DNA from 3 places in the Azospira sp. I09 genome. Region 2 is predicted to be linked to each of the others. Evidence: predicted binding sites of a transcription regulator. Region 2 holds the regulator's gene; each other region holds the start of a gene.
What was found. The regulator FNR, encoded in region 2, switches genes on or off when oxygen is low (the NO sensors DNR and NnrR bind a similar motif). The targets are predictions, from matches to a motif close to TTGANCTAGNTCAA.

Region 1 (2,264 bases), 1.7 Mb from region 2:
AACCAGCTGAGCTGGGGCTGCAGCTGCAGCACGCCGCCGACGAAAATCAGGGCCGGCGTGGTGATGCCCGCTTCCTGCACCTTCGCTTCCAGAGTGGCCAGATCGGCCACCACCACCCGCTGCTGGCGGGTGGTGCCCTGTTGCACCACGCCAGCCGGGGTCTGCGGGGAGAGGCCGTGGGCGATCATCTGCCGGCTGATTTCTCCCAGGCCGGCAATTCCCATGTAGAAAACCACGGTCTGCTTGGGCCGGGCCAGGGCCTGCCAGTCCAGATTGACCGTGCCGTCCTTCAGGTGGCCGGTGGCGAACACCAGCACCTGGGCGTGGTCCCGGTGGGTCAGGGGGAAGCCGGCGTAAGCGGCGCAGCCGGCCGCCGCGGTGACGCCGGGCACCACCTGGAAGGGCACGCCGTGGCGGGCCAAGATCTCCAGCTCCTCGCCGCCGCGGCCGAAAATGAAGGGGTCGCCGCCCTTGAGGCGGACCACACAGCGGTATTTCTGGGCCAGCTGTACCAGCAGGTGGTTGATGTCGTCCTGGGGCAGGGTGTGTTTCGAGGCTTCCTTGCCGGCGTAGATGATCTCGGCGTCGGGCCGGGCCAGGTCCAGGATGCCGTCGCCAATGAGGTGGTCGTAGACCAGCACGTCGGCCTGGGCAATCAGGCGGGCGGCGCGTACCGTCAGCAGGTCGGGGTCGCCAGGGCCGCCGCCGACGAGATAGACGGTGCCGGGCAGGGCAGGGTGGGTGCGGTTCGGATCGGGCATGAGCATTATTTTTTCTCGTTTGGCAAAAGGCAGCATAGCCGGGCTGGCCGTCGGCCTTCAATCCCTTTTGGGGGTGTTTCGGCCTAGGCACCACTCTAGTGAATATCCCTACTTTTTGAAGTTGATTCGCATCAAGGATTTGGACAAGTCACCGGGCGCAATCTTTCGCCATCCCCGGATGCTGTGTCGGGGGTAACGGTTTGCTGATAATTCCTATTGAGGAGAGGAAAGCATGAAAAAGGGAGTTAGTGCCTTTATCTTTACGGCCCTCGCGGCCGCCATGGGCTCCGCTTTCGCTGCACCCGCAGCCAATGCGCCGAGCCTGACCAAGGAAGCCAAAGAGGCTTCCGCCAAGATCTACTTCGAGCGTTGCGCCGGCTGCCACGGCATGCTGCGCAAGGGCGCCACCGGCAAGAACCTGGAGCCGGCGAACACCCAGAAGCTCGGCCAGGGCCGTCTGGAAAAGATCCTGACCTACGGTACCGAAGGCGGCATGCCCAACTTCGACGACATCCTGTCCAAGGATGAAATCAAGAACATGGCCACCTACATCCAGCAGCAGCCGGATGTGCCGCCCGAGTGGGGCATGAAGGAAATGAAGGCCAACTGGAAGGTGCACGTGCCCGTGGCCGAGCGCCCCACCAAGCAGATGAACAACATCAATCTGCAGAACGTCTTCTCCACCACCCTGCGTGACTCCGGCGAAGTGGCCCTGATCGACGGCGACACCAAGAAGATCTGGGGCATCGTCAAGACCGGCTACGCCGTGCACATTTCCCGTACTTCCGCTTCCGGTCGCTACGTCTATGTGATCGGCCGCGACGGCCGTCTGGACCTGATCGACATGTGGTTCGAGAAGCCCACCATCGTCGCCACCCTGAAGGCCGGCCTGGAAGCCCGTTCCGTCGATACCTCCAAGTTCAAGGGCTGGGAAGACAAGTACGCCATCGTCGGTTCCTACTGGCCGCCCCAGTACACCATCCTGGACGGCATGACCCTGGAGCCCCTGAAGAACGTCTCCACCCGCGGCATCACCGTGGATGGCGAGTATCACCAGGAGCCCCGCGTTGCCTCCATCGTTTCCTCCCTGATCAAGCCCGAGTGGGTGGTGACGGTGAAGGAATCCGGCCTGGTCAAGCTGGTGGATTACTCCGACGTGAAGAACCTGAAGGAAACCACCATCGAAACCGCCAAGTTCCTGCATGACGGCGGTTGGGATGCCACCAAGCGTTACTTCCTCGTCGCTGCCAACGCCTCCAACAAGGTGGTGGTCGTCGATACCAAGGAAGGCAAGCTGGCCGCCCTGGTCGATACCAAGCCCAAGCCCCACCCCGGCCGCGGCGCCAACTTCGTGCATCCGAAGTTCGGTCCCGTGTGGTCCACTTCCCACCTGGGTTCCGACGTTATCAGCCTGATCGGTACCGATCCGGAGAAGCATCCCCAGTACGCCTGGAAGGTCGTGGCCGAGCTGAAGAACCACGGTTCCGGTTCCCTGTTCGTCAA
Region 2 (2,264 bases):
GCTCCGGGTCCATGGCCAGGACCCGCTCCAGGGTGCGGTTGAAGCCCATCACCGTCTGGTGGGGCAGGCCGTAGATGAGGTCCACGCTGATGGACTTGAAGCCGCTCTTGCGCGCCTGGTCCATCACCGTGAAGGTTTCTTCCTCGGTCTGGATGCGATTGATGGCCTGCTGCACCCGCTCGTCGAAATCCTGGACGCCCAGGCTCATGCGGTTGAAGCCCAGCTCGCCGAGCAGGGCCACGGTGGGCCGGTCCACCTTGCGCGGATCCACTTCGATGGAAATCTCGGCCCCATCCACCAGCTTGAAATGGCGGTGGGTGAGGTCCATCAGCTGGTGCATTTCCTCATGGGAGAGGAAGGTGGGCGTGCCGCCGCCCCAGTGCAACTGGGAGACTTCCCGATCCCCATCCAGCAGGTACTCGGCCTGCAGGGCCATCTCCTTGCCCAGGTACTTGATGTACTTGGCGCTGCGGCCGTGATCCTTGGTGATGATCTTGTTACAGGCGCAGTAGTAGCAGATGGTGTTACAGAAGGGGATGTGGAAGTATAATGACAGCGGTCGGCTGATACCGCCGATGTTGCGTTTGCCCAACCACAGCTTCAGGGCCTCGGCATCGAAGGCTTCGACAAAACGGTCAGCCGTCGGATAGGACGTGTAGCGCGGTCCATTGACGTCGAAGCGGCGGATGATCTGGGGATCGAAAACCAGGTTGTTGGCGGTAAATGTCATTGAAAAACAGTCGTTGCAGAACCACACATTAGGTGCGGCTTATTATCGTGGTGCAGGAACTGGGGCACGTTGTCCTGGATCAAAGGCTTCCAAAGGGCCTTCCGGCGCAGGTTACCACCATCCGAACGCCCTTGGCCCAGCGAGGAACAGCATGCCGTTGAAGAAGACCAGCGCCCAAGAAATTACCCTGTCGGTCATCAAGACCGCCTGCTCGAACTGTAACCTGCAAGAACTGTGTCTTCCCTACGGTCTCAACGAGACCGAGATGTCCAAGCTGGACGAACTGGTCAGCACCCGCCGCAAGATCAAGCGCGGCGACCACCTGTACCGGGCCGGGGAGGCCTTCGAATCCATCTACGCCATCCGCGCCGGTTTCTTCAAGACCGACGTGCTGCTGGAAGACGGCCGCGACCAGGTCACCGGCTTCCAGATGGCCGGCGAGCTGCTGGGCCTGGACGGCATCAGCACCGAACACCATTCCTGTAACGCGGTGGCCCTGGAAGACAGCGAAGTCTGCATCATCCCCTTCCCCCGCCTGGAAGGCCTGTCCCGGGAGATCGTGGCCCTGCAGCACCACTTCCACAAGGTGATGAGCCGGGAGATCGTGCGCGACCACGGGGTCATGATGCTGCTCGGCACCATGCGGGCGGAAGAACGGCTGGCCGCCTTCCTCCTCAATCTCTCCCAGCGCTTCACCGCCCGGGGCTATTCCCACGCCGAGTTCTACCTGCGCATGACCCGGGAAGAAATCGGCAGCTACCTGGGCCTCAAGCTGGAAACCGTTTCCCGCGCCTTCTCCCGCTTCCAGGAAGAAGGTCTGATCGCCGTGCAGCAGAAGCACATCCGCATCCTGGACATCCCGGGCCTGAAAAAGCTGATGACCCACCAGTCGGCCTGATCCCGGGCAAGCATCAAACAAAAAAGCGGCTCCGCGGAGCCGCTTTTTTATTGCCCGGATTATTGCCCGGGCTTAGTCCAGGCGTGCCGGCAGTCCTACTGTTCCCCTTCCGGAAACACCGCCCCCCGCCGCGCCGCCATGCTGCGGCCGACGGCGGCCGCCTGCTCGGGGGACAGCAGGCGCCGCCCCAGGGACAGCAGCTCCCGGGTTTCCAGATCGATGTGTCCCAGATAAAGCTCGGCCAACCCTTCCACCATGGCCGCCGGCAGGGCCTCGCTGCATTCCCCCGGCTGGGCCGCGACGATGGCCTGCAGGCGGGCCAGCACCTCGTCCCGGGCCCGGTCCATGCGCCGGTGGTCGGCCAGGATGCGTTCGATGAGGGCCTCCACCTGGGCCGCCACCGCCGCTTCCCGGGCCACCGCCTGGCTCGCCCGCAGGGCAGGAAAGAGGTCATCCTCCTCGTCCGCATGGTGATGGGGAGCGGCCACTGAGAAATAGCGCAGCACGCCCTGGGCCGCCTCCCGGGCGGCCTGGTCGGCGCCGTGCCGGGGCAGGTGCTGCACCAGGCGACGCAGGGTCTCGATCTGGGCCTGGATGCGACCGTGGCAGGCATCCAGCATTTCCAGGGGTTCGTCG
Region 3 (2,264 bases), 1.3 Mb from region 2:
GGTTGTAGAAGGTGCTCATGGGCACATCCACCTCGTAGCCGACGCCCTGCACGTCCAGGACCACCTGGGGGGGATTCTTTTCGGCCAGGAGGCCGGTGAGTCTTCCGATCATGTTCTCTTCCTTGGATTGGGGGCTTCCATCAGGCGGCCGCCGCGCACCCGCAGGCCGGCGGTGGCGATGTGGCCCAGCCCCTGGCCGCCGTGGGCGTGGGCGATGGCACAGGCCAGGGCATCGGCGGCGTCGGCGGACGGATCACCGGGCAGGCTGAGGAGGCGCTTGACCATGTGCTGCACCTGTTCCTTGGCCGCCTTGCCGTTGCCCACCACCGCCTGCTTCACCTGCAGGGCGGTGTACTCGCCCACCGGCAGGCCGGTGGACACCAGGGCGGTGATGGCGGCGCCGCGGGCCTGGCCCAGCAGCAGGGTGGACTGGGGATTGACGTTCACAAAGACCTTTTCCACCGCCGCCTGGGCCGGGCCGTGGGCGGCGACGATTTCCCGGATGCCTTGGTAGATCACCTCCAGGCGCTCCGGCAGGGTGCGGGTGTCGTCGGTGCGGATGCAGCCGCTGCTGACGTAGGCCAGCTTGTTGCCCAGCTTGTCGATGAGGCCGAAGCCGGTGCAACGCAGCCCCGGGTCGATGCCGAGGATGCGCACCGGCACGGGTGCGGCGGCGGCATTCGGCTTGGCGGAGACGGGGGGGATGGCGGACATGGCAGCATTCTAAGGGGGCGGACGCCGCCTGTCGCGCCCGACGGGAGCGCAGGCCCGAAATTTGACACGGGTTAAGGATTCGTCATGGACTCCCGCCCAAATTGGCAGGCATAAAAACCAATTCCCTGTGTCCACACCGTCGCAGGAGGGAGAACCATGTCACTGTTACGCAAAATCTTTGGCGATTCACCGCCGCCCCCCGCCCCCGAGGCCCCGCCCATGCCCGAGCCGGTTCCGGCCGCCCGCAGCGGCCCGGCGCCGGGAACCCAGATTCACTACCATCCGGCTCTGGTGCACCAGCTCACCGACGAGCACCTGGTGCTGCTGCAGGCCTTCGGCGCCATCCAGAGCGCCGCCGCCCAGGGCAACCTGACGGAGGCCGCCTCGCTGCTGGAAAAATTCCGGGTACGGCTGCAGGGCCATCTGCTGACCGAGAATGTGCGCCTCTACATCTACCTGGAGCACCAGCTGGCCGGCGATCCCTCCAGCTTCGCCCTGATCCACGAGTTCCGCCAGGAGATGGACGGCATCGGCAAGGCCCTGGCCGCCTTCCTGCGCAAGTACCAGAACCTGGCCGCCGAGCCGGGGCTGGCCCCGGCCTTCGTCGATGAACTGGCCGGCGTCGGCAAGGTGCTGGTGGAGCGCATCCAGCGCGAGGAAGCGACCCTCTACCCCCTGTACACCGCCTAGGCCCGCCGCGCCAGGTACACGCCCGCCACGGCCAGCCCCATGCCCGCCAGGGCCGGGCCGGAGAGGGTTTCGCCAAAGGCGGCCCAGGCGATGAGGGCGGTGGTGGGCGGCGTCAGGTAGAACAGGCTGGCCACATTGACGGCGCTGCCGCTGCGGATGAGCACGTTGAGCAGGCTGATGGCGCCCACCGACAGCACCAGCACCAGCCACAGCAGGGCGAAGACGAAGGTGCCGCTCCAGGCGATTTCCTGGCTCTCGCTGGCGCCGGCCACCAGCAGGGTCAGCACCGCTGTCGGCAGGAACTGGATGACGGCGCCGGAACGCAGGTCGAAGGCAGGGCAGAAGCGCTTCTGGTACAGGGTGCCCAGGGTGATGCCGAGCAGGGCCACCAGGGCCGGAACGATGGCCGGTAGCAGCTCGGCCAGGGGCTGGCTGCCGAATTTGCCGGAAACCACCAGCGCCACGCCGCTCAGGCCCAGCACCAGACCCAGCCACTGACGCCGGCTGACCGCCTCCCCCAGCAGCCAGCCGGCCCCCAGGGCGGTCAGCAGGGGCTGCATGCCCACCACCAGGGCGGTGATGCCGGCCGGCAGACCGCGCTGGATGGCCATGAAGACGCCGCCGAGATAGACCGCGTGCAGCAGCACCCCGGAGAAGCCGATGTGCAGCCATTCCTGGCGGGTGGCAGGCCAGGAGGCGCGAAATACAAGGGCCACCGGCAGCATCAGTCCGAGCACCAGGAGATAGCGGGCGCTGAGGAAGGTCAGGGGCTCCGCATAGGGCAGGCCGTACTTGGCGCCGATGAAGCCGGTGCTCCACAGCAGCACGAAGAGAAAGGGCAGGAACTTGCGCACGAGGCC

Region 1: the regulator FNR is predicted to act here: its motif matches at 883-896, upstream of AZSP09_RS07070 (nitrite reductase).
Region 3: the regulator FNR is predicted to act here: its motif matches at 776-789, upstream of AZSP09_RS10520 (hemerythrin domain-containing protein).

What each region holds. Positions count from the first base shown of each region.
Region 1 is NZ_AP021844.1:1,528,606-1,530,869, reverse strand. It holds gene cobA (uroporphyrinogen-III C-methyltransferase) at 1-767, opposite strand, end outside; gene AZSP09_RS07070 (nitrite reductase) at 994-2,264, shown strand, end outside.
Region 2 is NZ_AP021844.1:3,554,563-3,556,826, reverse strand. It holds gene hemN (oxygen-independent coproporphyrinogen III oxidase) at 1-730, opposite strand, end outside; gene fnr (fumarate/nitrate reduction transcriptional regulator Fnr) at 882-1,628, shown strand; gene AZSP09_RS16670 (hemerythrin domain-containing protein) at 1,724-2,264, opposite strand, start outside.
Region 3 is NZ_AP021844.1:2,248,342-2,250,605, forward strand. It holds gene ruvA (Holliday junction branch migration protein RuvA) at 1-112, opposite strand, end outside; gene ruvC (crossover junction endodeoxyribonuclease RuvC) at 109-714, opposite strand; gene AZSP09_RS10520 (hemerythrin domain-containing protein) at 934-1,404, shown strand; gene AZSP09_RS10525 (DMT family transporter) at 1,401-2,258, opposite strand.